4 regions of the Citrobacter rodentium NBRC 105723 genome follow, and region 2 is predicted to be linked to each of the others. Evidence: predicted binding sites of a transcription regulator. Region 2 holds the regulator's gene; each other region holds the start of a gene.
The links. Region 2 encodes Fur, which represses iron uptake genes when iron is present. Its sites were predicted from a motif close to ATAATAATGAGAACNACTATCAA; they were not measured.
Positions count from the first base shown of each region.

Region 1: the regulator Fur is predicted to act here: its motif matches at 2,338-2,360, upstream of bfd (bacterioferritin-associated ferredoxin).
Region 3: the regulator Fur is predicted to act here: its motif matches at 5,873-5,895, upstream of efeU (iron uptake transporter permease EfeU).
Region 4: the regulator Fur is predicted to act here: its motif matches at 686-708, upstream of sodA (superoxide dismutase [Mn]).

Region 1 is NZ_CP082833.1:849,718-857,794, reverse strand. It holds gene K7R23_RS04085 (glycoside hydrolase family 18 protein) at 51-2,255, shown strand; gene bfd (bacterioferritin-associated ferredoxin) at 2,395-2,589, shown strand; gene bfr (bacterioferritin) at 2,661-3,137, shown strand; gene K7R23_RS04070 (prepilin peptidase) at 3,171-3,944, opposite strand; gene gspM (type II secretion system protein GspM) at 3,931-4,419, opposite strand; gene gspL (type II secretion system protein GspL) at 4,412-5,536, opposite strand; gene gspK (type II secretion system minor pseudopilin GspK) at 5,548-6,513, opposite strand; gene K7R23_RS04050 (PulJ/GspJ family protein) at 6,503-7,090, opposite strand; gene gspI (type II secretion system minor pseudopilin GspI) at 7,087-7,440, opposite strand; gene gspH (type II secretion system minor pseudopilin GspH) at 7,437-7,937, opposite strand; gene gspG (type II secretion system major pseudopilin GspG) at 7,940-8,077, opposite strand, start outside.
Region 2 is NZ_CP082833.1:4,837,553-4,845,629, forward strand. It holds gene fldA (flavodoxin FldA) at 1-418, shown strand, start outside; partial or broken gene K7R23_RS26020 (fur leader peptide) at 622-707, shown strand; gene fur (ferric iron uptake transcriptional regulator) at 700-1,146, shown strand; gene tcuR (tricarballylate utilization LysR family transcriptional regulator TcuR) at 1,272-2,198, shown strand; gene tcuA (FAD-dependent tricarballylate dehydrogenase TcuA) at 2,294-3,697, shown strand; gene tcuB (tricarballylate utilization 4Fe-4S protein TcuB) at 3,684-4,823, shown strand; gene tcuC (tricarballylate/proton symporter TcuC) at 4,878-6,167, shown strand; gene chiP (chitoporin ChiP) at 6,262-7,668, opposite strand.
Region 3 is NZ_CP082833.1:4,414,006-4,422,082, reverse strand. It holds gene putA (trifunctional transcriptional regulator/proline dehydrogenase/L-glutamate gamma-semialdehyde dehydrogenase) at 1-3,807, opposite strand, end outside; gene putP (sodium/proline symporter PutP) at 4,203-5,711, shown strand; gene efeU (iron uptake transporter permease EfeU) at 5,953-6,786, shown strand; gene efeO (iron uptake system protein EfeO) at 6,843-7,970, shown strand; gene efeB (iron uptake transporter deferrochelatase/peroxidase subunit) at 7,976-8,077, shown strand, end outside.
Region 4 is NZ_CP082833.1:1,548,614-1,556,690, forward strand. It holds gene rhaT (L-rhamnose/proton symporter RhaT) at 1-493, opposite strand, end outside; gene sodA (superoxide dismutase [Mn]) at 781-1,401, shown strand; gene K7R23_RS07305 (dihydrodipicolinate synthase family protein) at 1,479-2,369, opposite strand; gene yiiM (6-hydroxyaminopurine reductase) at 2,522-3,193, shown strand; gene cpxA (envelope stress sensor histidine kinase CpxA) at 3,647-5,020, opposite strand; gene cpxR (envelope stress response regulator transcription factor CpxR) at 5,017-5,715, opposite strand; gene cpxP (cell-envelope stress modulator CpxP) at 5,866-6,366, shown strand; gene K7R23_RS07330 (DUF3757 domain-containing protein) at 6,485-6,943, opposite strand; gene fieF (CDF family cation-efflux transporter FieF) at 7,293-8,077, shown strand, end outside.

The DNA of each region.
Region 1 (8,077 bases), 1.4 Mb from region 2:
CAGCAATGGCGGCTACATCAGTTGCTACATTACATTATTAAGGATAATATATGAAGCTCAATAAATTAACGGCTGCAATGTTTATTGCAGGGATGTCACTCACTTTCTCATCCTTTGCGGCGACGTTGTCAATGAATGATGACGCGAACACGATCAGTGGGCTTAACAGCAGTCAGATGCTGAGTAAAAATAATGGTAATACGTGGGAAGCCTGGACGGATGCCAGTGAGAATAATTTCCCGGGTTCTGTCACCGTTATTGTGGCGCAAAAGGATAATAATGCGATTAATTCCGTGGATTATGATCCCGCGGCGACTTACGGTACGGCGGGAACGCTGGTCCGTTATAACGGCTATTACTGGCAGAGCCAGTGGTGGGCGGATCCGGGCCGGATCCCGGGAAGCGATCCCGTCTGGCTGAGGGTCGGTCCGATTCAGATCCAGAATCTGGCGACGTTCACCTTTACCCCATATAGCGGGCAAAAGGCGGCAGATTTGCAGAAAGAAGGGAAAGATAAAGTTGCGGCGCAGCGCAAGGTTATCGGTTATTTCCCGGAGTGGGGTGTGTATGAAGCGCATAACTATTTCACCCCGGATAAAATTAACTTCAGCCAGCTCACCCACCTGAACTATGGTTTTGCGGTGATCAAGGGTGGCGAAGTGGTTATTCACGACACCTATAAGGGTCCTGAACTGCTGCGCCAGCTGGATAAGCTGACCGAGCAAAACGGTGTGACCAATATGGTTTCCGTCGGCGGCTGGAATAACTCCGAAGAAGGAGTATTTGAGGAGGCGACCAGAACCCAGGAAGGTATCAATAAACTTGCCGACAGCATGATTGCCTTTATGCAGGAATGGGGCTTTGATGGTATTGATATTGACTGGGAATACCCGGACAGCGACGCCGAAAGAGCAAACTTCACCAGTCTGGTGCAGACGCTGCGCAGCAAACTTGATGCGCTCGGTTTACAGAGCGATAAATACTTCCAGCTTTCGGCCGCAGTGACCACTAACCACAATAACATTCAGTACATCAATCCGGAAACGACAGCGCCGTTACTGGATAGCGTCAACGTGATGGCTTACGACATCCACGGCGCTTTTGACTCCATCACCGGTCATAATGCGCCGCTTTATGCCAACAGCAAGGATGCCGATCAGAAGCTGAATGTTGCCTCCACGCTGCAGGAATACAGTTCAACGTGGAAGGTGCCCAAAAACAAGCTGATGGTGGGCATCCCTTATTATGGTCGTGGATGGGGTAACGTGGCGCCGACAGAGATTGTCAAAGGGCTGCCGGGGTTATTCGCCTCTGGCTCTGCGACCGTGCATGGCGCATGGGATGATGAAGGGCAGTTTACCGGAACCAACCCGTACTATCTGCTGAAGGAGTATGCCGCTTCCGCCGACTGGACCCGCTACTGGGATTCGGAGTCACAGGTACCTTATTTATACAATGCCAAAACCAAAGAATTCCTGACCTACGATGACGCTGAGTCAGTACAGAAGAAAGTCAACTTTATCAACCAGAACGGTTATGGCGGGGCGATAATCTGGGATCTGAGCGGTGATACGCCGGAGCATGAACTGGGTGAAATTGTTGAGGGAGTCCTCAACCCCCCTTCAGATGTGAAGGATTTCACTATGGTGAATGGTCGTGTTTACACCATGATAGAGGCAACCGCGCAGAAAAAATCAAATCGTTATATCGTAAAATTTAACGGCAAATATTTATGTGAAAGCTATAAGGGTGATGTGCTGTACGGTACTAAAAGCAGCAGTAATGGTATTACCACGATGGGTTGTTCAACCAATTTCGTTCTGGGTGACAAGCTTACCGTAAGTCTTGAGTCAGGCAGTCCGGGTCTGTCTATCAATACTGGCGGTCCGATTCTGGGCGAACTGGTTGTTTCAGAGGAGCACCTGCCGTCTGCTTCCACTGAGCCAGTAAAAGGTTTTGCCTATAATAAAGCAAATAGCAGACTTGAAGCGAAACTCGAAGAGAATGCGCAAAAGGGCGAAAATCGCTATGTTGTTAAAAAAGATGGCAAAAATTATATTTGCGAAAGCTATAAAGGCTCTGTCTATTATAGCTATAAGTCTACCAAAAATGGCGTAGTGACAATGAGTTGCCCGATTAAACTTGAAGTTGGCAGTACTTACTCTTTGTCGGCTGAATCAAATATGCCAGGATATAATCCAAATACAAAAGGTCCTGTACTTTCGAGTTTTGTTGCTACTGCCGATATGAAGTAATAATCGAAGTCGATATATTTTTGAGCTAACTTGTTGAAAATAATCCCGTCATTTCTTTACGGATTTGGCGGGGTTTTTTTGAATTGTAATGAGAACAATAATCATTTATCATAACGGTGTTCATGGTTCGGGAGCGCATATGTACATCTGTTTATGTAACGGCATTAGCGATAAAAAGATCCGCCAGGCGGTTCGCCAGTTTCATCCTCAGTCATTTCAGCAATTACGCAAGTTTATTCCCGTTGGAAATCAATGCGGTAAATGCGTTCGCGCTGCGCGAGAAGTTATGCAGGACGAGTTAACGCAAATGCCCGAATTCAAAGAGATCGCCTGAGCCGCACTCTTTTTTTTGACATCCCTGTAGCCCCATCTACGCTCTAAGTGTGAAAGCGGAGGGTCTATATAATGAAAGGTGATGTTAAGATAATAAATTATCTCAATAAGTTATTGGGAAACGAGCTTGTCGCAATTAACCAGTATTTTCTCCATGCGAGAATGTTCAAAAACTGGGGCCTGAAACGTCTCAATGACGTGGAATACCATGAATCTATTGATGAAATGAAGCACGCCGATAAATATATCGAGCGTATTCTCTTTCTGGAAGGCATACCTAATCTGCAGGATCTTGGCAAACTGGGCATCGGCGAAGATGTCGAAGAGATGTTGCGCTCGGATCTCCGTCTGGAGCTGGAAGGCGCGAAAGATCTTCGCGAAGCGATAGCTTACGCCGACAGCGTTCACGACTATGTCAGCCGCGATATGATGATCGAGATCCTCGCTGATGAAGAGGGCCATATTGACTGGCTTGAAACGGAACTGGAGCTGATTAATAAAATGGGCATCCAGAACTACCTTCAGGCGCAGATTCGTGAAGAAAAATAAAAGCTGCAGGAAGGACTTCTGTCCTTCCTGATTTTACAGCGACGCCATCCACCAGAAATATCCCCAGCCGCTTACGGCCAGCCCCGGTCCGAATGGAATCACGGAAATTCGGCGGCGGGTGCGCAAAATCATCAGCAGGCCGTAGAATATACTCATCATGGCCGCGATATAAATTACTGGCGGCAGGCTTTGCCAGCCGGTCCACGCGCCCACCGCGGCAAACAGTTTAAGATCCCCATAACCGATGCCCTCTTTGCGCCATAACAGTCTGACGAAGGCGTTGAGCAACCAGAGTGAAGCGTAGCCTGCCGCCGCGCCTGTAATCGCCTCTTCACAGGAGATGAGGCCGGTATAACTGTTAAAAAGCAGGCCGCACCACAGCAGCGGCAGCGTGAGCTTATCGGGCAGCAGCAAATGACGCAGGTCGATTATGCATAGCGCCAGCGCAAACCAGAAATAGAGGAACAGCGCTATCGTCAGCGCAATGGCTTCAGGATGATAAAGATAGCAAAACAGGGCGGCAAGGGCGCAAAGCAGCTCCGAGAGCGGATAGCGAACGGCGATCGTGTTTTTACAATAGCGGCATTTTCCGCGTAGCCAGATCCAACTGAACAGGGGAATATTATCGTACCAGCGCAGCGATTGCCGACAGTGACAGCAGTGCGAAGCAGGGAGCCACAGATTCAGCTTCGCCGGTGCGGTCTGTTGATCAAGCATTATTGGCAGTCGCCAGGTGACCATCCCCATCGTACTGCCAGCAACCAGGCCCGCCAGCGTAAACAGAAGGCACATTTCAGCGCTTATCATTAATCACGGTCCTTACCGTCATTTTGCTGAGCGTTATAGCGTCGGCTTTGGCGGGGCTGGCGTGAAATTCAAGCGTTTCCACATACAGACCATGTCGGGACTGCAAACGCGTAAGCCAGGCAGTAAAAGCCTGCTGGCTGATATCGTTTGCGGAAATTTCCACTCCGTCGGCGCTGTTTTGCGTAAGGGTAACTGAAAATCCCGCCTGTTCAGCCTCTTTTTTCAACAGGCTGGCAACCGGTTCTTCCGGCGTGCGTTGCGGCAGAACGCCACGGGCCTGCGCCTGTTTTTCCAGCCACGCCATATCCTGGCGCAGCTTGTTGCAGCGTGTTTGCAGAGCGTCCACGGTGTGATTAAGCGGAAGCCACAGCCCGCAGCCGTATATTGTGGCAACGCAGAGGATAAACAGCGCAATCACTATCCGCTGTTCGGTTGGATTTTTCTGTTGCAGCCACTCTCTGATACGTTTACTCATTGCGTAATGTCCACAGTCCCTGATCGTGTTTTTCAATTTTTAAGGGAAGCCCTACGGCGTCAGCGGTAATAAACTGCTTTATCTGATCTTCATCGCTGGCGTAGATAAACAGTTGAAGAGACTGGCGCTGCTGATCGTAGCGAATACCCTCCAGCGCCAGGGCGGGAAACGCGGCCATGCCTTGTCCCAGACGCTGGAGCAGAATGGACGGCGCGGGAAAGCGCTGCTGTAGCTGTTTTGGCAGATATGCCTGCAGATTACCGCGATGCCGGTTTTGCGGGATGTAGCTGCGCCAGCGCTGCTCAAGCGTGGAGGTCAGCTGTTGTTCCAGCCGGTGTAGTTGAAAACCGACGATGGCGCGTGAGAGTAGCGGACACAACAGCAGCATCAGCACGGCGATAAGCGCCAGTCGTTTCAGGCGCCGGATTCCGGCGGTTGCCGGGGCAGACGGGCGCAGTCGCCCGTGTAGTAGATTAACGCTTTCCGTTGGCGAGTACAGCGACAGAAGGGGGCGCGGCGAGCAGCTGGTATCTGCGGTATGCGCTTCCGGCAGCTCGCCGTAGCTGGTTATCTGCTGTGGTCGGTAATGCGTCAGTAAATGATCGAGCCATTCCTCGCTGAGGCGCGAGGCGCGGCCTTCATGAGGTTTCAGCAGCCAGCCTTCTTCATCTTTCAGTACTGTCCAGCCGTCAGTCGTGATTGGCAGACAGAGCGCGTCCAGGGTGACATGGTCGGGCCGTATACCGCCGGCGGTGAGAGGAAGCATCAGCGTCTGCATCACCGCCGGTTCAACGCCCGCCACCCATACAACGCCTTCCGTTTGCCAGACTATGGTCCAGTGTAGCGGCGGCGAGGATTCATCCAGCGTTTCATCCGCCAGCCACTGGATTTTCTGCGGCGTCAGTGTATAGCCCGCCGTGGGGATTTCCAGTCTTCTGAAGGTAGCCAGAGCAACCGGGATCAGCAAATGAACGAGCTGTACCTCCGGAGGGCGCGGTAGCGCTGTCAGCGGCTGTCCGGCCGGGAGCCGATGGATTTCGCCACAGCCCGTTTCGTCATGAATCGCCCACTCCAGCTCATCAGAAGTGAGACGTATAACCAAAGTCGAAAAAGCCATTAAATTCCCTTTTATTCTTCGTCACCTGCCGTTAACTGGCGTAACCAGGTCCTGAGCGTCTTGTTTTTTTCGTCGTAGTAGAGCCAACTGCGCATTCCCACCGTGAATTCACCGTGTCGGGCGGTCGCGTCGACCCGGAAATACTGGCTTTGAACACCGATCATTTTTTTGAGCGCATCCACCAGCGTTTTGGTGGCGGAATACTCTTTTTGCGCCTGATATAAAAATGCATCGACGTTCTGCCAGCCTTCCTCCGGACGCTTGCGCAACAGCGCTTTTGCGTCGCTATCGCTGATCTCATTGAGAAAAAGCGCAGCCAGAAGCGGGGCATCCCGCTCCGTCAGAGCATTCACATTGACGGAAAGCGCGTTACTGAACTGTGTGCAGATAAACGGCGACAAACGCTGAAAAATGGCTTCCGTCATACCTTTAACCTGACGCGCCTCGTCGACGGTGAGCAACAGCTGGTTAGCGGCAAACCCTTTCCCGCTTTTGCGCTGATAATACTCGTCCTCTGCTCCGCGCAGGCGTGGGGTATTATTGGTGTCAATGTCATCCGCCAGAGACTGAATAATCTCTTCCGCCCGCGCGCCGTCCACGTTGCTTTTTTCCAGTAAGGCGGAGAAGACTTTTACCTCATACGGCGGCTCGGCGAGCGGCTCCTCGGGAGCGTTCGCCAGCGCATTGAGGTTAAAGCAGCGCTGCTGGTCCTGCGCGCGCCAGGATACCGTTGTTTCTTCGCCAAGATCTTCGCTGTCCGGCTGTTCATGTAATGGGGCCAGCACCGCTGTTTGCAGGGTGTTGATGGCCCGTTTCTCCGCATAGAGCAGGGCGAATTTCGTCTGCAGACTGGCATTGACCCGGCGGCTACGCTGCAACTGTGTCTGAAAGCCGATGGTTAGCTCAGCCGCCAGCGCGGCCATTAGCGCCAGCATTAATAACGTCACCAGCAGGGCCGATCCGCGCTCATTTTGCATTGTTCTTCTCCGGGGATTCACTGGCCTGCTGAGGTTGCGGAAACCAGTCCGGCAGCACATAGCGCCGTTGCACTGTTTCTCCGGACGTAAACTCAAGCGTTACCGTCGCCTGCGCCGGCGCGCTGCCGTCTTCCGTTCTGTCCAGTCTGGCGGTAAAACGGGTCACATCGCTCAACACCGGACGCGGAGTTAGCTCTTTTTTATCATCCGGCGCTGCGCGAAGGGCGCGATACACAACTCCATCCTTTAAATACCAGTGGACGGTAATCAACACCGGGCGCGGCTGCGCAAGGTTGTCAACGCTCAGCGATTGGGTTGAAAAAATCATGCCGTCGGTTTCTGTTTGAAATACCTGACCGGTCTGGCGGTTTTTCCTCGGCACAAGCTGCATTAAATCGTTACTTAGCAACAGATCGGTTCGTTGCAGGGCATTGAAACTTTGCATCAGCGTTTGCGCGCGCTGGTAATGTTCAATGGCCTGAGAAAACACGGTTACCGCCAGCAGGCTCAGCGATGCAAGAATGGCGATGGCGAGCATCACCTCAAGCAGGGTAAAACCGCTCTGTTTATGCGTCATTCTGCTGGCTCCACCGGAAGCCATGCTGAAAGCGACGACATCGTGTCATCTGGCCCCGACACAACGATCTGCTGGCGCTCAGTTTGTGAAGAGCGGGTTGTAGCGGTCAGTTGCCAGCGAAAACTGAGATCCCGCTGGCGTTCGTTTCCCTCTGAGGCTTTGAGTTTCCCGCCGCGGGCTACAATCAGCGCGTTATCGGCACTCCACAGCGCCAGCGTTTCCTGCTGGATGGTGCGGATAGCCCTGAACTGCCACTGCATACTGATCAGTAGCGCCAGAATGGCGGTAGCTAAAATAGCCATTGCTACCAACACTTCCAGCAGCAGCATGCCGCTTTGCTGAGTTTTCATCGTTGCTTTCCGCTGCGCGTAATGAGTAAGGGCAGGTTGCCCGTATTTTGTACCCCGAGCAGGCGGGCATTGCTCTCATCCCGGAAATTCAGGGTGAAAGGCGTGATCTCGCCGTCCGGAGTGATAACGATTTGCGGTCCTCCCGCCACTGGCGCTGGCGTCACGGATGGTGGGCGCGGGCTTTGCCAGTCGCCTCTCAGGCGCAGCGTCTCGTGGCGCGTGACCTCTGTCCATTTCCGCTTGTTGGCCGCGTTTTTTTTCAGCTGCCAGAAAGACCAGCCGTCGCGATCGAGCCGTATCCCGATGGGGGTTTTCTCCAGCAGCGCCCAGTCAGCGGCATACTCGATACGCAGGCGGAAGGCGTCGACATTTTGCAGAAGTCTTCCCTCAGGGCTGAGACGTTCGCTCTGCGAGATGATGACCCCCGCCGTCATCATGGCGACGATGACGATAGTCAGCAGAACCTCCAGCAGTGTGAATCCCTGTTGTTGTTTCATCGTCAGCGTGATTGGTTATCGTCATCCCAGTTAGTAATGTCATCCGCGGTACCCGCTTCACCATCCGGACCTGCGGAGCTGATATCGACAGCGCCATGCTCGCCAGGGCTGATGAGGATATAGTCATTGCCCCAGGGATC
Region 2 (8,077 bases):
AAGCAGCAAAGAAGATCTCGAAGGCTATGACATTCTCCTGCTCGGCATCCCGACCTGGTACTACGGCGAAGCGCAGTGCGACTGGGACGACTTTTTCCCGACCCTGGAAGAGATTGATTTCAACGGCAAGCTGGTGGCGCTGTTCGGCTGCGGCGACCAGGAAGATTACGCGGAATACTTCTGCGACGCATTAGGCACCATCCGCGATATTATTGAACCGCGCGGCGCGACCATCGTCGGCCACTGGCCAACCGCCGGCTATCATTTTGAAGCGTCAAAAGGGCTGGCCGATGACGATCACTTTGTTGGCCTGGCTATCGACGAAGACCGTCAGCCGGAACTGACCGCTGAGCGCGTGGAAAAATGGGTTAAGCAGATCTCTGACGAACTGCACCTCGACGACATCATCAACGCCTGATGAAAACGCGGCGCAGCTCAGTTTGCGCCGCATCAATAGATAAAAGCAATCAAAATAATTGCTACAAATTTGTAACTTTCTTGCCCATCCCTGTACAATGTGCGGGAGTTATTAGGTGGCGCTCTCATTTCCAGGCAATACCACGTTTTTTATTAACATTTGCCCGAGGCTTGCAGTTTTCATTTAAGGATGGCGGTCCTATAATGAGAGGCATTATCTCGAGTGCAATTTCTGTCACTTCTTGTATGAAGTGAATCGTTTAGCAACAGGACAGATTCCGCATGACTGACAACAATACCGCATTAAAGAAGGCTGGCCTGAAAGTAACGCTTCCTCGTTTAAAAATTCTGGAAGTTCTTCAGGAACCGGATAACCATCACGTCAGTGCGGAAGATTTATACAAACGACTGATCGACATGGGTGAAGAAATTGGCCTGGCGACCGTGTATCGCGTACTGAACCAGTTCGATGACGCCGGTATCGTCACCCGCCACAATTTTGAAGGCGGCAAATCCGTTTTTGAGCTGACCCAGCAGCATCATCACGATCACCTTATCTGCCTTGACTGCGGCAAAGTGATTGAATTCAGCGACGACTCTATCGAAGCGCGCCAGCGTGAGATTGCGGCGAAACATGGTATCCGCCTGACGAACCATAGCCTCTATCTGTACGGCCACTGCGCCGAAGGCGACTGCCGCGAAGACGACCACGCGCACGACGCGAAATAATTTACCTCGCGATGAAAAGCCAGCCTGTCGGTTGGCTTTTTTTATGGCTTCAGCCCCCTTCCCTCCACCGCCTTGTTGCTTTAATGTAAAAATCTCCTCCTCCTCTTCTTATCCGGAGTCTCGAAATGGAACTTCGTCAGCTGCGTTATTTCGTGCGCATTGTGGAAACCGGCAGCATGGGCAACGCGGCGCTCGACCTTGATATTGGCGTCTCCGCGCTGAGCCAGCAGATGACGCGGCTGGAGAATGAACTCGCCATCCGCCTGCTGCAACGCACCTCACGGGGCGTCACGCCGACCAATGCCGGGCTGGCCTTTTACTCCCAGGCGCAGCTGGCGCTACGCCACGCCGACGATGCCGTCCTCGCCGCGCGCGAGGCGCGCCTCTCCGGACACGTCAGCGTCGGTATGGCGCCAAGTACCGCCTCGGTGCTGGGTATGCCGTTTATCCATGCGATGCGGGAAAGCTACCCCGACGTCCGCCTGCATGTAGTGGAAAGCCTTTCCGGTAATCTGGAGCGGATGATCAATACCCGTCAACTGGATTTAGCGGTTGTTTTCCAGAAAGAGAAAATCCTGCGCTGGAGCGCCAGGCCGGTGCTGGAAGAGCGGCTGTTTCTGATCGGCGCGCATGACCTGCTGGCGAATCTTCCCGACGAGCGCATCACCCCGGTGCAGCTCTCCTCTGTCCCGCTGATTATGCCAAGCCTCGGGCACGGGCTGCGCGGCAGACTGGAGGCCATCGCGCAGGAGCACGGCCTGCACATTGAAATTGCGGCTGAAATAGACGGACTGGCGCTGTTAATGCGGGCGGTACGCGAAGGACTTGGCGCGACGCTACAGCCCGGCGCGGCGGTATCACACCTTGACAGGGATGCGCTGAGAGTGATCGGCGTCGACAATCCGGTACTCAGTCGTCCCAATTTTCTGGTCAGTTTATCCGATGACGAACTCCCCCCGGCAGGCCTGGCCGCCCGCGTGGTGCTGACAAAAGTCATGCGTCAGCTGGTGGAAGCGGGAGTCTGGCCCGGCGCGACCCTTTACGTTAACTAAACGGGCCTTCAGGAACGCGTCATAGCGCCCTTACAACTCATGCGTATACATTTTCATTACAAATTTAACATTTGTTAAAGGTAATGGAGTTTACGATGGTTGATGTACTGGTGATCGGCGGCGGCAATGCCGCATTATGCGCCGCCTTAACCGCCCGGCAAGCTGGCGCGTCGGTGCTGCTGCTGGAGGCGGCGCCGCGGGAGTGGCGCGGCGGCAATTCTCAGCACACCCGCAATTTGCGCTGTATGCACGACGCCCCGCAGGATGTGCTGGTCGACAGTTACCCCGAAGAGGAGTTCTGGCAGGATCTCTGGCGCGTCACCGGCGGCAATACCAATGAAGCGCTGGCGCGCCTGGTGATCCGCACCTCTTCACACTGCCGCGACTGGATGCGTAAGCACGGCGTAAACTTTCAGCCGCCGCTCTCCGGCGCCCTGCACGTGGCGCGCACCAACGCCTTTTTTATGGGCGGCGGCAAGGCGCTGGTCAACGCCTATTACCGCAGCGCAGAAAATCTGGGGGTCGCTATTCGCTACAACACCCCGGTGCAGGCGCTGGAACTGCATAACGGCGAGTTTGTCGCCGCGCTGGCGGGAGACGAACGTATTACCGCCAGAACCTGCGTGCTCGCCGCCGGCGGTTTCGAGTCTAATCGCGAGTGGCTGCGCGAAGCCTGGGGGCAGAACGCGCGCGGCGAATGGCCCGCCGATAACTTTCTGATTCGCGGCACCCGCTTTAATCAGGGAGTCTTGCTGAAATTTATGATTGATGCCGGAGCGGATATTATCGGCGATCCTTCACAGTCGCACTGCGTGGCGATTGATGCCCGTGCACCGCTGTATGACGGCGGGATTTGCACCCGCGTGGACTGCGTCTCTTTAGGCGTAGTCGTGAACCGTGACGCTGAGCGCTTTTATGACGAAGGCGAAGATTTCTGGCCGAAACGCTACGCCATCTGGGGGCGGCTGGTCGCCCAACAGCCGGGGCAAACTGGCTTTTCCATTATCGACAGCAAAGCCATCGGCCACTTTATGCCGCCGGTATTCCCCGGCGCGCAGGGCGATACGCTGGAGGAACTGGCCCGCCAGCTGGGGCTGGATGAACAACGCTTTACCGATACCATCACCCGCTACAACCAGGCCTGCCAGCCCGGCCAGTTTGACCACACCACGCTGGATAACTGCGCGACGGCAGCGTTAACGCCGCCGAAAACGCACTGGGCGCGCCCCATTGATACGCCGCCCTATTATGGCTACGCCCTGCGTCCGGGGATCACCTTTACCTATCTCGGTCTGAAGGTGAACGAACGCGCGGCGGTGCATTTTGCCGGAAAGCCCAGCCGCAACCTGTTTGTCGCCGGTGAGATGATGGCGGGCAACGTCCTCGGCAAGGGCTATACCGCTGGCGTCGGCATGTCGATCGGCACCACCTTTGGCCGTATCGCAGGAGAGCAAGCCGCGCTGGCGGCGCAAAAGGAGGCGAACCATGAAGCAGCTTGAAAAATTGATCATCGAAGCGCAAATCATTACGCAACCAGAAGCGGAGGTAGAACGGGTGATGCAGGTCTGCAACGCCTGCCGCTACTGCGAAGGTTTTTGCGCCGTCTTTCCGGCAATGACCCAGCGGCTGGCGTTTGGCAAAGCGGACATCAACTATCTGGCTAATTTATGTCATAACTGCGGCGCCTGCCTGCACGCTTGTCAGTACGCCCCGCCCCATGAGTTTGCCATTAACGTGCCGAAAGCAATGGCGGAAGTCCGGCTTGAAACGTATCAACACTACGCGCAACCTGCCGCCTTCGGCGCGCTGTATCGTCGGGCGGGAGTGACTACCGTACTGACGCTGGTTTTTGGCCTGGTGCTCTTTTTACTGCTGGCGCTCGGACTGAAAGGCTCTCTGCTGCACCCGCCGCTGGCCGGTGATTTCTATCAGATTTTCCCGCATAACCTGCTGGCGTGGATGTTTGGCTCCGTTTTTATTCTGGCGATCGGTTTGCTGATGGCGGGAGTGATCCGCTTCTGGCGCGAGATCTCGCCGGTGGTGCCGCAGCCAGTGGAAATTGCCGAAGCAGCCCATAATGCGCTGACTCTTAAGTATCTCGACGGCGGACACGGCAAAGGCTGTAACGAAGCCGATGACGCCTTCACGCTGATGCGTCGTCGTTTCCATCACTTCACCTTCTACGGTTTTATGCTCTGCTTCGCCGCTACCGTGGTGGCAACCGGCTATCACTATTTCGCCGGATGGGAAGCGCCCTACCCCTTTTTCAGCGTACCGGTGATCCTCGGCACGCTGGGCGGTCTGGGGCTGATCGTCGGGCCTGCGGGTTTACTGTGGCTGAATCTTAAGCGTTCTCCGCTGCACGGCGACGCGCGGCAAAAGCCGATGGATCGCGGTTTTATTCTGCTGCTGTTGCTGACCAGCCTGACGGGGCTGGCCCTGCTGGCCGGAAGAGACACCGCCTGGATGGGGGTGTTGCTTGCCGTCCATCTCGGCGTAGTGATGGCGCTGTTTTTAACCCTCCCATACGGAAAATTCGCCCACGGATTTTACCGCTGTGCTTCGTTACTCAAATGGGCAATCGAGAAGCGGCGCGGAAAACAGGCGGGCGTCGCAGGCGACTGACCCGCAATATCTTACCTCTATAAATATTATGATAAGACAGTGGAGAGCAATTCCATGAGCCAACAACCATCGCGCGCCGGGACATTCGGCGCAATCCTGCGGGTAACCAGCGGTAATTTTCTCGAACAGTTCGACTTCTTTCTGTTTGGTTTTTACGCCACCTACATTGCGAAAACGTTTTTTCCGGCAGAAAGCGAATTCGCCTCATTAATGCTGACCTTTGCCGTATTCGGCTCCGGCTTTCTGATGCGCCCGGTCGGGGCAGTCGTGCTGGGTTCCTATATCGACAGAATCGGCCGCCGGAAAGGGCTGATGGTCACGCTGGCGATTATGGGCTGCGGTACGCTGCTGATTGCCCTTGTTCCCGGCTACCAGACTATTGGCGTACTGGCGCCGGTTCTGGTGCTGCTGGGGCGGCTATTGCAGGGCTTCTCTGCCGGCGTGGAGCTGGGCGGCGTTTCCGTTTATCTCTCAGAGATCGCCACACCGGGCAGGAAAGGTTTTTACACCAGCTGGCAATCCGCCAGCCAGCAGGTGGCGATTGTGGTGGCCGCGCTGATTGGCTACGGCCTGAACGTCACTCTCGGTCACGATGACATTTCCGAATGGGGCTGGCGCATTCCGTTCTTTATTGGCTGTATGATTATTCCGCTGATCTTTGTGCTGCGCCGTTCGCTTCAGGAGACCGAAGCGTTTATGCAACGTAAACACCGCCCCGACACCCGGGAGATTTTCGCCACCATCATTAAAAACTGGCGCATTATCACCGCAGGCACGCTGCTGGTGGCGATGACCACAACGACGTTTTATTTTATTACCGTCTATACCCCGACCTACGGTCGCGCCGTCCTGCATTTAAGCGCGCGCGACAGCCTGATTGTCACTATGCTGGTCGGCATTTCTAACTTTATCTGGCTGCCGATTGGCGGCGCGATCTCCGATAAAATAGGTCGTCGTCCGGTACTGATGGGTATTACTCTGCTGGCGCTGCTCACCACCTGGCCGGTAATGCACTGGCTGACCGCCGCGCCGGATTTCACCCGCATGACGCTGGTGCTGCTGTGGTTTTCTTTCTTTTTCGGCATGTACAACGGCGCGATGGTGGCGGCGCTCACCGAGGTGATGCCGGTTTACGTGCGCACGGTCGGTTTTTCGCTGGCCTTCAGTCTCGCCACCGCCATTTTCGGCGGCCTGACTCCCGCCATCTCCACCGCGCTGGTGCAGATGACCGGAGATAAAAGCTCTCCGGGCTGGTGGCTGATGTGCGCCGCGCTGTGCGGGCTTGCCGCCACGGCAATGCTGTTTGTGCGCCTCAGTCGCGGCTATCACCCCGTTGAGAATTAACCTGTAAAAGCAAACGGGCGGAGAGAGTCTCCGCCCGCTTCACCTGAATCGATCCTCAACGGTGCGGCAGGCGCGTTGCCCGCCGCTCCGGGCATCAGAAGATAGTGAACGGGGCGATAACGATAAACTTCACGTCGCGCTCATCCTGGAAGATGTTGCCATAACCGCCGCCCCAGCTCGGGATATTGGAGTGGTTGTCATATTCGGTGAAGTGCAGCTTAAACATGGTGCCTTTTGCACGACCATCCTGTAGGGTGTAAACAGCATCCAGACTGTAAGAAGACTCTTCGATAGTACGATTCTTGTCGTAATAAGCGTCTGGATTGCTCTGCCAGGTAGATGGCTTCGCATCCCAGGCATACACGTATGATGCGCCTACCGCCCAGCCCGGCAGATTCCAGTTTTTCAGATCGTACATCGCGCCGAAGAAGACCGCTTTTTCGCCGTTGGCGTTGAAGTCGGAGCGGTTATCCCACCAGATGTCCAGGCGACCGTTTGAGGAGGCATAGGTCGGCGTCATACGCTGCAGGAAAAAGCCCTGCTGCCCTTCAGCTTTCACCCAGGTCCCTTCCAGCCGCAGATCAACTACTTCCGCCACCTTATAGCCAAAGGTCAATGCCTGTAGCCATGCGGTGCCGTCGTAAATATCATTTGTGCTACGGTCATCCACTTTGTCGCGCGCGCCGTAGAATTGATAGCTGGTGGTCAACGGATTACCACCTAAGTCAAATTTGTAGCTGGCCTTGGCAAAGTACTGGTCGACATAGCCTTCGGATTGACCAAACGCGGCTTCCAGCACCAGGTCGTTTTTGAAATCGTATTTTGCGCCGATAGAGTGCAGATAATCGACTTTGGTCTTTTTATCCGCCTGATAGAATTTATCGACTTCAGTGTGCCACGGCGCTTTATATTCATTGGCCCACATATAGGAGAAGCTCAGCGCGCCGGCATCGCCGTAGTCAAAATTCGCCCCGGCTTCGGCCCCCTGATAGGTGCCCGGCATAAAGCTCCAGTGCGGCGCTAACAGCGTTTGTCCGGTTGGCTGAATATAACCCGCGCGCGCCCATACCGGACCATATTTAAATTTCGCCGCCGCTTTATACAGGCTTACCCCGCTCTTATCTCCGGAGTAATCTTCGTCGTAGCCTTTATTCTTTTTCGAGAAGGCAATTTCATTGGGGTGACCGCTGTCGCCGTTTTCAGCCATTTCAATCGCGGTAAAGGCTGCAATATCCAGACCGAACATATCGGCCGCATAGCCGGACTGGAAATCCAGGTTGGCGTTCCATGTCGCGTGGGAGAGGTTGGTTTTGTACTTGTCGCCGTCTTCCACATCCTTACGGTCGCGCTCACGCTGCCAGTAATAGATGCCGCCGGTTAAGGTTGAATCGTCGATAAAGCCCTCAGCATGAGCCTGCGGAACAACGACCAGACCTGACATTGCTGTGATGCCGGCGATAGCCAGCGCCAGCGCACTACGTTTGCCACTGAACGTACGCATATGTTTATCCTCTTTGACGTATTCCCTTTGTCCCGGATTGCGTCGGGTCGCCGCCCTGATGCAACACGAAAGACTTGGGGTTTAAATTGCTGATGCAAAAAGCAAACAGCGAAAAAAATAAAAGTTAAAAGTAGCGTCGAGAAAAACCTCGCTGACTACAGTGAATAGACTATTTTTCGCGACGCGAATTATTAATACCTTTCTGTAACGAGAATGTAAGAGTATGAGCAACCGCACATATTTTCTTGTTTTCTGTTACATTTCATTCATGTAAAAAAAGAGAGCGCTCAGCGAAAAAATTTCGTTATTGTTCATCAACATGAAAACGCTTTCATGCCGTTATTCATTTGATGTATCAATTTATTAAATTAAACCATTTGTTAAAGAAATTAATTACGGAATGGGAATT
Region 3 (8,077 bases), 420 kb from region 2:
ACACAGCGCGCGGAGCTGGTCGGAGTCGCCGTGGAAAATGACTGCGTCAAACGCCTGCGCGGTCAGAGCGTCGGCTCCGGCAAACTGAATGCGCGCCGTCACCGCCGCGGGCAGACGTTTTGCCAGATCGCGATGAAGCGTATCGTCCGGCCACAGAGCCAGACTGCCGACCGACATGACCGCCGCAAGCTGGACCAGCGCATCCTGCTCCTCATCGGCAATGCATAGCACCCGCTCACGCGGCAGCAGCGACCAGGTGTTGCGCTCGCCGGTCGGACCCGGCAACAGACGCTGCGTACCGGCCTGCGCCAGCTCGGCGAACCGCTGGCACAGCTGGCGCAGGGCAGGGTTGTTGGCCGCCCATTCGCTTAACGCCTCCAGCGGCGCGATGAGCGCGGTTTTCAGCTGCGCGTCAACCGGATACTCTGCATCCTGTCGAGCCAGCGTAATCGACAGCGCATTCTCCGGACGGTTCGCCAGCAGGCGATAGAGATACAGCGGACCGCCCGCTTTCGGTCCGGTGCCCGACAGCCCTTCGCCGCCGAACGGCTGGACGCCGACCACCGCGCCAACCATATTGCGGTTGACATACAGGTTGCCGACATGCGCCGAACCGGTGACCTGGGCGATGGTTTCATCAATGCGCGTATGCACGCCCAGCGTCAGGCCATAGCCGGAAGCGTTAATTTGTTTAATCAATGCTTCCAGACTATTTCGGTTGTAGCGCACCACGTGCAGTACCGGACCGAAGACCTCTTTTTGCAGCTCATCAAAGCTCTCCAGTTCAATCAGCGTCGGCGGCACAAAGGTGCCGCTCTGCCACTCGCGGGCGTCATCGCTGTTTTCACGCACCGCCTGGAATACCGGGCGGCCTTTCGCGCGCATTGCCTGAATATGGCGTTCGATATTATTTTTCGCTTCTTCATCAATCACCGGACCGATATCGGTGGTGAGACGTCCCGGATTGCCCATCCGGCACTCCGCCATTGCGCCGCGCAGCATTTTCAGCGTGTGGTCGGCAATGTCATCCTGCAGGCAAAGTACGCGCAGGGCCGAGCAGCGCTGTCCGGCGCTGTCAAACGCCGAGGCCAGCACGTCGACCACCACCTGTTCGGTCAGCGCCGAAGAGTCGACAATCATGGCGTTCATACCGCCGGTTTCGGCGATCAACGGAATTGGGCGTCCCTGCGCGTCCAGACGGGTGGCGATGCTACGTTGCAGCAGCGTCGCAACTTCCGTCGAACCGGTAAACATCACGCCGCGAACGCGGCTGTCGGCGGTCAACTTCGCACCCACGGTTTCCCCGCGTCCCGGCAGCAGCTGTACGACGCCTGGCGGTACGCCCGCTTCCAGCAGAATCGCAATGCCCTGAGCGGCGATAAGCGGGGTCTGCTCCGCCGGTTTAGCCAGCACGCTGTTGCCCGCGGCCAGCGCGGCGGCGATTTGGCCGGTGAAGATGGCTAGCGGGAAGTTCCACGGGCTGATACAGACCACCGGCCCCAGCGGGCGGTGCGTTTCGTTATCAAAATCGTCGCGTACCTGGCCAGCGTAATAATGCAGGAAATCCACCGCTTCGCGGACTTCGGCAATCGCGTTGCTGAAGGTTTTTCCGGCTTCGCGCACCAGAATGCCGATCAGCGTCTGCATCTGGCCTTCCATTAGTACCGCAGCGCGATGCAGGATCGCCGCGCGTTCCTGCGGCGGAGTGGCAAACCAGATTGGCGCACTGTTTACCGCGCTTTGCAGCGCCTGCTCCACTTCCGCCTCGCTGGCTTCACGCGCAAAGCCGACAATGTCCTTCGGCTCGGCGGGGTTAACCACCGGGCTCATTTCGCCTTCGGCGACCGCCTCTTCCAGCACGGGCTTCGCCTGCCATTTTTGCAGCGCGCTGTTAAGCAGGGCAGAGGAGAGGGAAGCCAGACGGTGTTCGTTGGCGAGATCCAGCCCGGCGGAGTTTGCGCGGCCTTTACCGTAGAGATCGCGCGGCAGCGGGATTTTCGGATGCGGCAGGCCGCTCTGACCTTCCTGCTGCGCCAGCTTTTCGACAGCCTCTACCGGGTCGGCCACCAGCTCATCCAGCGGCAGGGTGGTATCGGCAATACGGTTAACAAACGACGTGTTCGCCCCGTTTTCCAGCAGACGACGTACCAGATACGCCAGCAGCGTTTCATGGGTGCCCACCGGCGCATAAATGCGACACGGACGGTTCAGCTTGCCATCCGCCACTTTACCGGTGACCTGCTCATACAGCGGTTCGCCCATGCCGTGCAGGCACTGGAACTCGTACTGGCCCGGATAGTAGTTCTGACCGGCGAGATGGTAGATCGCCGCCAGGGTGTGGGCGTTATGGGTGGCGAACTGCGGATAGATCAGATTAGGCACCGCCAGCAGCTTCTTCGCGCAGGCCAGGTAAGAGACGTCGGTATAGACCTTGCGGGTATAGACCGGATAGCCTTCCAGACCCTCCATTTGGGCGCGCTTGATTTCGCTGTCCCAGTAGGCGCCCTTCACCAGACGAATCATCAGACGACGGCGGCTGCGGGTCGCCAGATCGATCAGATAATCAATGACGAACGGGCAGCGTTTCTGATAGGCCTGAATCACGAAGCCGATGCCGTTCCAGCCGGCCAGTTCCGGTTCGAAACACAGTTTTTCCAGCAGATCTAAGGAGATCTCCAGCCGGTCGGCTTCTTCCGCGTCAATGTTGATGCCGATATCGTACTGGCGCGCCAGCAGCGTCAGCGACTTCAGGCGCGGATAAAGCTCTTCCATTACCCGATCGTACTGCGCGCGGCTGTAGCGCGGATGCAGGGCGGAGAGCTTAATTGAGATGCCGGGACCCTCATAGATGCCGCGACCGTTAGAGGCTTTGCCGATAGCGTGGATCGCCTGCTGGTAGGAGACCATATAGGCCTGGGCATCGGCGGCGGTGAGCGCGGCTTCGCCGAGCATATCGTAGGAGTAGCGGAAGCCTTTCTCTTCCAGCTTACGCGCGTTCGCCAGCGCTTCGGCTATCGTTTCGCCGGTGACGAACTGTTCGCCCATCAGGCGCATCGCCATGTCGACGCCTTTGCGGATCAGCGGTTCGCCGCGCTTACCGATAATGCGGTTCAGCGAACGAGAGAGGTTGGCTTCATTATGGGTGGATACCAGTTTGCCGGTAAACAGCAGTCCCCAGGTGGCGGCGTTAACAAACAGCGACGGGCTGCGGCCAATGTGCGAATGCCAGTTGCCGTTGCTGATTTTGTCGCGAATCAGCGCATCGCGCGTCGCTTTGTCCGGGATCCGCAGCAGCGCCTCCGCCAGGCACATCAGGGCAACGCCTTCCTGCGAGGAGAGCGAGAACTCCTGCAACAGGCCCTGCACCATTCCGGCGCGGCCGCTGGCGGTTTTCTGGTTGCGCAATTTATCCGCCAACTGATACGCCAGTCGGTGCGCCTGTTCAGCGACCGGCTGCGGCAGGCGCGCCTGCTCCATCAGCATGGAAACCGCGTCGGTTTCAGAACGACGCCAGGCGGCGGTAATGGCGGCGCGTGACACCGACTGCGGGAGGATCTGTTCGGCAAATTCGAGGAACGGCTGGTGCGTCTCTTCCTGCGGTGAAACGGCTTCATCGCTCTCATTCGCCGCTCCGGCCAGCAGCGCGGGAAGCTCCGGCAGCGCCTCTTCACTTTCCAGTTTTTCGAGGTAGGTAAAAATGGCCTGCTTAATCAGCCAGTGCGGCGTGCGATCGATGCGCGTCGCCGCTGATTTAATTCGCTCCCGCGTAGCGTCGTCGAGTTTGACCCCCATCGTGGTGGTTCCCATGCCATGTGCTCCTGTTGTTCGGTAATGTCCTGCTGAAAGTTACCGAGAAATATCTATCATGTTGCAACTTTGTGCAACCACGTTAAATGTGACCTGCATAACAAGCTTAAAAATGAATGAATTGTTAATAAAAGAAAATAAACAGGCGAGGGGGTAAACAATGGCGTTCTCTTTTTCTCTGCGATAGTTAACATTTTTAAAAGGTGCAACCGCAAAAAATGTGAGAGAGTGCAACCTGTAAGAAAATAGTATTCCTCAGTGATAAAATTTGATGTAAATGATGTGTTAAATCGATTGTGAATACCCCGCGCTTCCGGCAGGATACGGTCGCCTGGCAATTACAACGCTTTGCTACGTTCCGGCAGGGCAATAAAACAGAAAAGACTGGAGAATTTATGGCAATTAGCACACCGATGCTGGTGACATTCTGTATTTATATTTTTGGCATGATACTGATTGGTTTTATCGCCTGGCGTTCAACCAAAAACTTTGATGATTATATTTTAGGTGGCCGCAGCCTTGGCCCCTTCGTCACGGCATTATCCGCAGGCGCATCGGATATGAGCGGCTGGTTGCTAATGGGGTTGCCCGGGGCGATTTTCCTGTCCGGTATTTCAGAAAGCTGGATCGCCATTGGCCTGACGCTGGGCGCGTGGATCAACTGGAAGCTGGTCGCCGGTCGCCTGCGCGTTCATACTGAACACAATAATAACGCCCTGACGCTGCCGGACTATTTTACCGGCCGTTTCGAAGACAAAAGCCGAATCCTGCGTATTATCTCCGCGCTGGTGATCCTGCTGTTCTTTACCATCTACTGCGCTTCCGGGATTGTGGCTGGCGCGCGTCTGTTTGAAAGCACCTTCGGCATGAGCTACGAAACCGCCCTGTGGGCAGGCGCGGCGGCGACCATTCTTTATACCTTTATCGGCGGCTTTCTGGCGGTAAGCTGGACCGATACCGTGCAGGCCAGCCTGATGATTTTCGCGCTGATCCTGACGCCGGTGATAGTGATTATCAGCGTGGGCGGCTTTGGCGACTCGCTGGAAGTGATTAAGCAAAAAAGTATTGAAAACGTCGATATGCTCAAAGGGCTGAATTTCGTCGCTATCATCTCCCTGATGGGGTGGGGATTGGGCTACTTCGGCCAGCCGCATATTCTGGCGCGCTTTATGGCGGCGGATTCTCATCACAGCATCGTTCACGCGCGTCGTATCAGTATGGCCTGGATGATCCTCTGCCTTGCAGGCGCGGTGGCGGTCGGCTTCTTCGGCATCGCTTACTTTAATAATAATCCGGCGCAGGCTGGCGCGGTGAATCAGAACGCCGAGCGCGTGTTCATTGAACTTGCGCAAATCCTGTTTAACCCGTGGATTGCCGGTATTCTGCTCTCCGCCATTCTGGCGGCGGTGATGTCAACGCTGAGCTGCCAGCTGCTGGTTTGCTCCAGCGCGATTACCGAAGATCTGTATAAGGCGTTTCTGCGCAAAGGCGCCAGCCAGCAGGAGCTGGTGTGGGTAGGGCGTATTATGGTGCTGGTGGTCGCGCTGGTGGCTATTGCGCTGGCTGCGAACCCGGATAACCGCGTACTGGGACTGGTGAGCTACGCGTGGGCCGGTTTCGGTGCCGCCTTTGGCCCGGTGGTGCTGTTCTCCGTCATGTGGTCGCGCATGACCCGCAACGGCGCGCTGGCGGGAATGGTTATCGGCGCGGCAACCGTCATCATCTGGAAACAGTTCGGCTGGCTGGATCTGTATGAAATCATTCCGGGCTTTATTTTTGGCAGTATCGGGATCGTTATTTTCAGCCTGCTGGGTAAGGCGCCGTCAGCTGCCATGATGCAACGCTTCGCCGAGGCGGATACGCATTACCATTCCGCGCCGCCATCGCGTTTGCAGGAAAACTAATCCGTCCCTTTGCGCGCCGACTTCCGCACGCTTTCCTTTCAGGCCCGCCTTGCGCGGGCCTGATTATTGGCCTCGCTTCATTAGCACATTATCAACCCTTATCACGCTAAGTGTTTACATTCGGACATCATTCTGAGTACATTCCGCTTGAGTTTTTTGCTTGCGTAATGATAATCACTATCAATGTAATTTACTTTTCTTTGCATCAGTTGACTGAGAATAACGTTTAAGGGTGTCCGGCATGTTTGTTCCATTTCTGATTATGCTGCGTGAAGGGCTGGAGGCCGCGCTGATCGTCAGCCTGATTGCCAGCTATCTGAAGCGTACCCAACGAGAACGCTGGATTGGCGTGATGTGGATTGGCGTCTTTCTCGCCGCCGCGCTTTGCCTGGCGCTGGGCGTTTTCATTAATGAAACCACCGGCGAGTTTCCGCAAAAAGAACAGGAGCTGTTTGAAGGTATCGTCGCGGTCATTGCGGTGGTCATCCTTACCTGGATGGTTTTCTGGATGCGCAAGGTGTCGCGCAACGTCAGAGTGCAGCTCGAACAGGCGGTGGACAACGCGCTGCAGCGCGGAAATCATCACGGCTGGGCGCTCATCCTGATGGTATTTTTCGCCGTTGCCCGCGAAGGGCTGGAGTCGGTCTTTTTCCTGTTGGCGGCATTTCAACAGGATGTGGGCATCTGGCCGCCGATCGGCGCCGTGCTGGGGCTGGCAGTCGCCGTGGCGCTCGGTTTCTTACTCTACTGGGGCGGTGTCCGCCTGAATCTCGGCGCCTTCTTTAAGTGGACCAGCCTGTTCATTCTGCTGGTCGCCGCGGGTCTGGCGGCGGGGGCGATCCGCGCCTTCCATGAAGCGGGCTTGTGGAATCATTTCCAGCAGATCGCCTTCGATATGAGCGGCGTGCTTTCCACCCATTCGCTGGCGGGTACCCTGATGGAAGGGATTTTTGGCTACCAGGAAGCGCCGAGCGTCAGCGAGGTGGCCGTCTGGTTTATCTATTTCATTCCGGCGCTGGTGCTATTTGCTATGCCGCCGCGTGCAGGCACAACGGCATCGCGCGCCGCGCCATAACGCCGTGCGATAAAGTCTTTTAATTAGTTACAACATACTTACTGAAAGGGATGGTCATGACGAATAACTTCCGCCGTAGTGCGCTGCTGCCTGGCATGGCTGCGCTGTTTGCTTCCGCATTGACGGCTCACGCCGCCGATATACCAAAGGTTAACGTTACGGTAACCGATAAACAGTGCGAACCGATGACCCTCACGGTGAACGCCGGTAAGACGCAATTTATTATTCAGAACCACAGCCAGAAAGCGCTGGAGTGGGAAATACTTAAAGGGGTGATGGTGGTTGAGGAGCGAGAAAATATCGCCCCCGGCTTCAGCCAGAAAATGACCGCCAGCCTGCAGCCTGGCGAATATGAGATGACCTGCGGCCTGCTGTCCAACCTGAAAGGGAAGCTGATTGTGAAAGGTTCATCGACAGCGGATGCCGACAAGAGCGACGCGTTACTGAGTCTGGGTAGCGCCATTACCGACTACAAAAAGTATGTCACTGCCGAAACCGCGCAGCTGGTTGCCGGGACCAAAGCCTTTACCGACGCGGTGAAGGCGGGTGATATCGAAAAAGCGAAATCCCTCTACGCGCCGACGCGCCAGCACTATGAGCGCATTGAGCCGATTGCCGAGCTGTTCTCCGATCTCGACGGCAGTATTGATGCCCGCGAAGATGACTACGAACAAAAAGCCGCCGATCCGAAATTTACCGGCTTCCACCGCCTGGAGAAGGCGCTTTTCGGCGATAACAGCGTCGAAGGGATGGAAAAGTATGCTGACCAGCTGTACGCAGACGTACAGGATTTGCAAAAACGCATTAGCGAGCTGGCCTTCCCGCCGTCAAAAGTGGTGGGCGGAGCCGCCGGGCTGATCGAAGAAGTCGCCGCCAGCAAAATCAGCGGCGAAGAAGATCGCTACAGCCATACCGATTTGTGGGATTTTCAGGCCAACGTTGACGGCGCGCAGAAAATTGTCAATCTGCTGCGCCCGCAGTTGCAGAAAGCGAATGCGGAGCTGCTGGTGAAGGTCGATGCCAACTTTAAAAAAGTGGATGTTATCCTCGCCAAATACCGTACTCAGGACGGCTTTGAAACCTACGATAAGCTGACTGATGCTGACCGTAATGCGCTGAAAGGCCCGATTACCGCGCTGGCGGAAGATCTGGCGCAGCTACGCGGCGTGCTGGGACTGGATTAAGCGCTATGCAGTACGATGATCAACACGGCGTGAGCGAACCGTCACGCCGACGTTTACTGAAAGGGATTGGCGCGCTGGCGCTGGCTGGCAGCTGTCCGGTTGCCCAT
Region 4 (8,077 bases), 2.1 Mb from region 2:
TGATGCCCATTTTGCGCTCTTTGAGCTGTCCCGCGCGGGTGACGATGCCGACGCCAATCAGCGCGACCAGCACGCCCAGCAGGGTCATTCGTCCGCCTTCGGTATTGATCAGCACGTCAAAATTGCCGTTGATGATCGGCGTCATTAGCGTACCGACAATCAGCGTAATGCCGATGGCGATGCCAATGCCCATCGACATGCCGAGATAGCGCATGGTCAGGCCATAGTTAATGTTGCCGATGCCCCACATCGCGCCGAACAGGAAGACAGGGAGCAGGGTTGAGAGGTTGAAAGAACTGTAATAGCCCCAGAAGTCCGGTAACAGCATGGCGCTGATGGCCCACGGCAGGATCAGCCACGACACAATCCCGCCAACCGACCACATCGTTTCCCATGACCATTGTTTGACCTGTTTGAACGGAGCATAGAAACAGGCTGCACTGGCCGCGCCTATCAAATGCCAAAAAATACCCATCGTAATCGCGTTACTCATCACGTCATCCTCATTGTTTTTATCGCCGGTATTACCCCTCCGACGTAATGAGTTTAAAAATTGCGCAGATGATTAACCTTTTGACAATTGCCGCGGTGGCGGTGTTGATGGCAATCAGATCGTTAAGTGGGTGATTTGGCTCACATAACGAAAAAAGGGCGGCAAAAATATAACCACACAAAAACTACGGCATTGATAATCATTTTCAATATCATTTAATTAACTATAATGAACCAACTGCTTACGCGGCATTAACAACCAGCCGCTCGATAATAATGGAGATGATTATGAGTTATACACTGCCATCCCTGCCGTACGCTTACGATGCCCTGGAACCGCACTTCGATAAGCAGACGATGGAAATCCACCACACTAAACACCATCAGACTTATGTAAACAACGCCAATGCAGCGCTGGAAAGCCTGCCGGAATTCGCCTCTCTGCCGGTGGAAGAGCTGATTACGAAGCTGGATCAGGTGCCTGCCGACAAGAAAACCGTCCTGCGCAATAACGCGGGCGGCCACGCTAACCACAGCCTGTTCTGGAAAGGCCTGAAAAAAGGCACGACTCTGCAGGGCGATCTGAAGGCCGCTATCGAACGCGATTTCGGTTCCGTTGAGAAATTTAAAGAAGAGTTCGAGAAAGCCGCAGCAACCCGTTTCGGCTCCGGCTGGGCATGGCTGGTGCTGAAAGGTGATAAACTAGCCGTAGTTTCTACCGCCAACCAGGACTCCCCGCTGATGGGCGAAGCGATCTCTGGCGCATCCGGCTTCCCGATCCTCGGCCTGGACGTGTGGGAACACGCTTACTACCTGAAATTCCAGAACCGTCGTCCGGACTACATCAAAGAGTTCTGGAACGTGGTGAACTGGGACGAAGCAGCAGCCCGTTTCGCGGCTAAAAAATAAGTCAATTAGCCGGATGGCGCGAGCGCAATCCGGCCTGCAATGGCCTGTTTAAGCCCGGTAAGCCGGGCTATTTTCATTTAGCGGCCAAATACCTCGTCGATGGTCCGGCACTGTTGTTCATTCAGTTCACCGCCCGCATTGCGCGATACGCCGGTGCAGTAGCCAAACTTCCGCGACACCACCGTTTTGATGGTGGTGACAAAATCCTCGCCGATGGCGTAAATCGCCATATAGACGCCGATCTTCTGCTGAATCTCCTGTAACGCGGCGAGATCGCCCGCCCGGAACGCCTCACGGGCGCTGACAAACAGCTCCGGCATAACGTTGTTCAGCCCGGAGATAATCCCCGCGCCGCCCGCCAGCAGGTTGGGAATGTAATACTCGTCATAGCCGGAGAGCACGGCGAAATCGTCACGTACCGCGCGGGTCGCTTGAATCATGCTACGGGTATGCGACTGGCAGTCGACGGTATCTTTAATGCCAGCGAAATTCGGGAATTCGGCGGCGAGAGTGGCGATCAGCTCCGGCGTTAAATCGCAGCCGGTGCGCGCCGGAAAGTTATAGGCGAACCATTTACCGTCAAGCTGTTGCCCCAACCGGCGGAAGTAGCTCAACAGCTGTTTTGCCATCTGGCCGTAATAATAGGGCGGCAGTACCATCACCGCGTCGTAACCGGAGCGATACGCTTCCTGCGCCATCAGCAGCACATCCTGCAAACAGGTGGCGGAGACGTTGGCAACCATCTTCAGCGTGCTCATGGCGCGCGCTTCGCGAATCAACAACAGCCGCTCTTCAACAGAGAAGGAGGCGAACTCCCCGATACTGCCCATCAGTAAAATCACGTCGATCTTCGCCTCGGTCAGGCGTTGAAGATGCTGCTTCAGCCCCGCGAGATCGATCTGTCCGTTATGATCCATCGGCGTAATGGAGGGGCACCAGACGCCAGCAAACTGCGTTTGATCTGTCACGTTGTCGACTCCTTATTATGAAATGGCGTTTCAAAAACACCTTCATTGATAGCATGTATCCTTCGGCATCATGTGAATCGCGCTCTCATTTTGCGCACCTGAAGTAAAATAATTGTGGTTAAATAAGGCAAATTATCGGGGAGAGGGAACAGATGCGCTATCCAGTAGAGGTATTTACCGGCAGGATTCAGGACTATGCGGGAAACCGTCCCAGCGCGATTGCCAAAATTCAGGTCGATGGCGAGCTGATGCTGACGGAGCGCGGTCTGGAAGGCGACCAGCAGGCGGAGAAGAAAATCCACGGCGGGCCGGATCGCGCGCTGTGCCACTACCCGCGCGAACATTATGCGTACTGGGCGCGTGAATTCCCCGGACTGGCGGATCGGTTCGCGGCGCCCGCTTTTGGCGAAAACCTGTCGACGGAAGGGCTGACCGAGGAGAATGTCTTTATCGGTGATATCCTGCGCTGGGGCGAGGCGCTGATTCAGGTGACGCAGCCGCGTTCGCCGTGTCATAAGCTTAACTTCCATTTCGGCATCAGCGATATGGCAAGCCAGATGCAAAACAGCGGTAAAACCGGCTGGTTGTGCAGCGTGATTGCGCCAGGGAAAGTGTCGACCGACGCGCCGCTGGAGCTGATTTCACGCGTCAGCGATGTATCGGTACAGGAAGCGATTGCGATAGCCTGGCATATGCCGTTTGATGATGAGCAGTATCACCGTTTGCTGTCGGCGGCCGGGTTGTCGAAAAGCTGGACCAGAACGATGCAGAAGCGCCGTCTGAGCGGCAAAATCGAAGATCAGTCGCGGCGTCTGCGCGGCTGACGGAGCAGGCAAGGGAGAAATATCACCCGGCCGCCATCCGGTGCTATTTGCCTGATGGCGCTGCGCTTATCAGGCCTGTGGGCGGTGCGCTTAACGGGGTTGCGGTTGTAGGCCGGATAAGGCGGAACGCCGCCATCCGGCGCTATTTGCCTGATGGCGCTACGCTTATCAGGCCTACGGGCGGTGCGCTTAATAGGGTTGCGGTTGTAGGCCGGATAAGGCGGAACGCCGCCATCCGGCGCTAATTTGCCTGATGGCGCTGCGCTTATCAGGCCTACGGATGGCGCGCTTAGCGGGGCTGCGATTGTAGGCCGGATAAGGCGGAACGCCGCCATCCGGCGCTAATTTACCTGATGGCGCTGTGCTTATCAGGCCTGTGGGCGGTACGCTTAGCGGGGCTACGGTTGTAGGCCGGATAAGGCGTTTACGCCGCCATCCGGCAACTCAGCGTTATTACGAACGCTTATACAGCGGTAACCAGATCACCAGCCGCAATCCGCCCAGCGGGCTGTCTTCCGCCTTTACCCAACCACGATGCTGCTGGATGGCGGTTTCGACAATCGCCAGCCCCAGCCCGGTGCCGCCGGATTCGCGATCGCGCGCTTCATCCGTTCGGTAAAACGGGCGGAAGATCTGCTCGCGGTCCTCGGGACTCACGCCCGGACCATCGTCATCCACGGTGATGGTAATCCCGTCTTTATCCACCGCGAAGCCAACTTCTATCTGCGTATGCGAATAGCGCAGCGCGTTGCGGACGATATTTTCCAGCGCGCTTTCCAGCGCGTTCGGGTTGCCGTACAGCGGCCACGGCCCCGGCGGGAAGTTCACCGTCAGCGATTTGCCCATCTGTTCGGCTTCAAAGGCGGCGTTGTCCAGTACTTCGCCCCACAGCTGGTTGGCTTTCATCGTTTCGCTGACCAGCGCGTTTTTCTGCTGATTGCGCGACATCACCAACAGGTCGTTGATCATGCTGTCCAGACGCTGCGCTTCGGTTTCGATACGCTCAAGCTCTTTGCTCTCGCCGCTGCGGCGGCGCAGCAGCGCGGTGCCCAGCTGTAAGCGGGTCAACGGCGTTCTCAGTTCATGCGAGATATCCGACAGCAGACGCTGTTGGGTGGTCATCATGCGCTCCAGCGCGGTCACCATCTGGTTAAAACTGGCGCCTGCGGCAAGAAATTCCTGCGGGCCAGCCTCCAGTTCCGGATGCTGACGCAGGTTGCCCTGGGCCACCTCGTCGGCGGCGTTTTTCAGCTTACGCGCCGGTTTCGCCAGGCTCCAGGCCAGCCACAACAGCAGCGGGGAGCTGACCAGCATCGTGACGATTAACAACAATAGCGGGCGGTCAAACAGCAGGTTAATAAAATCGGATTGGGAACTGCTGGCCGGTCGAATCAGGTAAAGCTGGTAATTATCTTCTCCGTCCCTGACGGAGAACGGGCCAACCATTTCTACGCGACCGTACTTTTTCTTCTGCGGATGATCGGCGTTATCCGCCTGACCAATGAAGTTACGGATGATCTGCATTTCGCTGCGTTCAGCGCCGATCACGCGTCCTTCAGTGGTCACAAGCAATAGCCGCTGTCCAGGCGGCGCCCACTTGTCAATCGCGCGGAACAGGCGACGCCACCACATTAAATCGTTTGGCGGATCGTTCGCGAGTTCAGCCTCGACGTGTTGCTCTATCATCAACCCCTGGCGCTGTTCGCTGTCCAGCAGCTCGGTCATTTGACGCGAGTCGAGCTTGGGCAACATCAACACCAGCATCAGCACCAGCGCCAGCGTTAACCAGAAGATGGCGAAGATGCGCGCGGTTAAGCTACCTATCATGAAGCGGAAACCATCAGATAGCCGCGACCACGCAGAGTTTTAAACCACGGGTGGCCATCTTTGCGCTCCGGCAGTTTGCGACGCAGGTTCGAGATATGCATATCGATGGCGCGGTCAAAAGGCGTCAGACGTTTGCCCAGCACTTCCTGGCTGAGATGTTCACGCGATACCACCTGACCGAGATGCTGCGCCAGCAAATAAAGCAGCGTGAACTCGGTGCCGGTGAGCTCCAGCGTCTGCCCGTCAAAGCTGGCTTCCTGACGCCCCGGATTGAGGCTGAGCGCGTCCACTTCCAGCGTCGGCGAGCTGTTATCGCTGCTCTGCTGCTGTTCGCTCCAGTGCGAGCGGCGGAGGATCGCGCGGATACGCGCCACCAGTTCGCGATCGTTAAACGGCTTCGGTAAATAGTCATCTGCGCCCAGTTCAAGCCCAAGCACGCGATCCAGTTCGCTGCCGCGGGCGGTCAGCATAATAACGGGGGTCTGGTGTGTCTGGCGAAGCGCTTTCAGGGTATCAATGCCGTTTTTCTTCGGCATCATGACATCAAGCAAAAGTAAATCGATGCTGTCGTCCAGAAGCTCCAGCGCCTGTTCCCCGTCATGGGCAACCAGCACGTTGAAGCCTTCCATTTCCAGCAGTTCCTTTAAAAGGGATGTCAACTCTCGGTCATCATCAACTAACAGGATTTTATTCATTGTTTACGTACCTCCGAGGCAGAAATTACGACATCAAGCGCCGCTAATCCATGACTTTACGTTGTTTTACACCCCCTGACGCATGTTTGCAGCCTGAATCGTAGACTGTCTCTCGTTGAATCGCGACAGAAAAGATTTTGGGAGCAAGTGATGCGCAAAGTTACCGCTGCCGTCATGGCCTCAACGCTGGCATTCAGTTCATTAAGCCATGCTGCTGAAGTCGATACAGGCGATAACTGGCACCCGAGTGAACCTTCGGCGCCGCGCACTGTACAAAGCCATATGTTTGACGGCATAAGTTTAACCGAACATCAACGTCAACAGATGCGAGATCTGATGCAACAGGCCCGGCACGAACAGCCTCCTGTTAATGTTAGCGAAATGGAGACGATGCATCGTCTTGTCACTGCAGAAAAATTTGATGAAAACGCTGTACGCGCTCAGGCAGAAAAGATGGCGCAGGCACAGGTTGCCAGACAGGTCGAAATGGCTAAGGTCCGCAACCAGATGTATCACCTGTTAACGCCCGAGCAGCAAGCGGTTTTAAATGAGAAGCATCAACAACGTATGGAGCAGTTGCGCGACGTGACGCAATGGCACAAAAGTTCATCGTTGAGGTTATTGAGTAGTAGCAACTCACGTTCCCAGTAACAAACCCTGTTTTCCTTGCCATAGACACCATCCCTGTCTTCCCCCACATGATGTGGGGGTTTTTTTTGTCCATAAAACGGACCTTACCAGGAAAAGCGCCGACAGGCGGACAGAAAAATTAATTGTAAACGGTCCTCAGCGGAGTAAAGCTACAGGCGTCCGCCGATTTATCACAATCATAAAAACGTTCGCTTTTTGATGCCGATTCTGGATACCAGTTTGTATTCCCATCAATTGAAACAATTAAATTGCTGAGTATGTCCTCTTCTCCTTTACGGCTGTACGTTAAGTCAATTTCCTGACCATTGGCCAGTTCATAGGTGCAGTTCACTAATACCCCTTCGGTAACGCCTGTTTTTGCAAAATAAAGCGCAGTGACAAAGCGCTTAATATCCTGCTGGCGGTGCGCCTGTGAATTCCAGCTTCCTTCCCATCCGGAAAGCGTCACGGGAGAAGTATAAATATGGTTCTCATAGCTGATGGATTCCGGCGCCGGGCAGCTCATGCTTTCCGTTGAAGCCGACGCACAGCCTGAAAGAAGGGCGAGTGTCATCGCAACATATATACCATGTTTCATTATTTAGTCCTTTATATTGATTTAAATTATTTATTGCAGTAAACCGCTTCTGCGTAAATGAATATAAACATTAAAAAATGGCGGCGCAATAAAGTTTATAAATAAATGACGGCGCAGGCATAGATTTTTAAATTATGAGGGTAATCTATTTTAATTTATATTAAATGATATATGTGATGATGGGATAAATTATTTATAATGATATACGTTACGTCTCCTGTGAAAAGTAAATGCATATCATCCACTCTCGCCTTAACAGCATTTATTTAACATTTTTTCTTATCCGGCATGATTTTCTGCCCGCTGTCGCTATGAGTTATACTACGGCCAGATAATAGCAGGAGCGTTTATGAATCAAACTTATGGACGGCTGGTCAGCCGGGCGGCTATCGCTGCGACGGTGATGGCGTCGCTGTTACTTTTGATCAAAATTTTTGCGTGGTGGTACACCGGTTCGGTAAGCATTCTGGCTGCGCTGGTCGACTCGCTGGTGGATATTGCCGCCTCGCTGACCAATCTGCTGGTGGTGCGCTACTCGCTGCAACCGGCGGATGATGAGCATACTTTTGGTCACGGGAAGGCGGAGTCACTGGCGGCGCTGGCGCAAAGCATGTTTATTTCCGGCTCGGCGCTGTTTCTGTTTTTAACCGGCATCCAGCATTTAATCACCCCTACGCCGATGAACGATCCCGGCGTGGGCGTAGTGGTAACGATTATCGCCCTGATATCGACGATTGTGCTGGTCACGTTTCAGCGCTGGGTGGTAAAACGGACACAAAGCCAGGCGGTGCGGGCGGATATGCTTCATTATCAGTCTGATGTTATGATGAACGGCGCTATTCTGGTTGCGCTCGGGCTTGCCTGGTACGGCTGGCATCGGGCGGATGCGCTGTTTGCGCTGGGCATCGGCGTCTATATTTTGTATAGCGCGTTGCGCATGGGCTATGATGCAGTGCAGTCGTTGCTGGATCGCGCCTTACCCGATGCAGAACGTCAGGAAATCATTGAAATCGTGACCTCATGGCCGGGCGTTAGCGGCGCTCACGATCTCAGAACGCGGCAGTCAGGGCCGACCCGCTTTATACAGATTCATTTGGAAATGGAAGATAATCTGCCGCTCGTTCAGGCGCATCT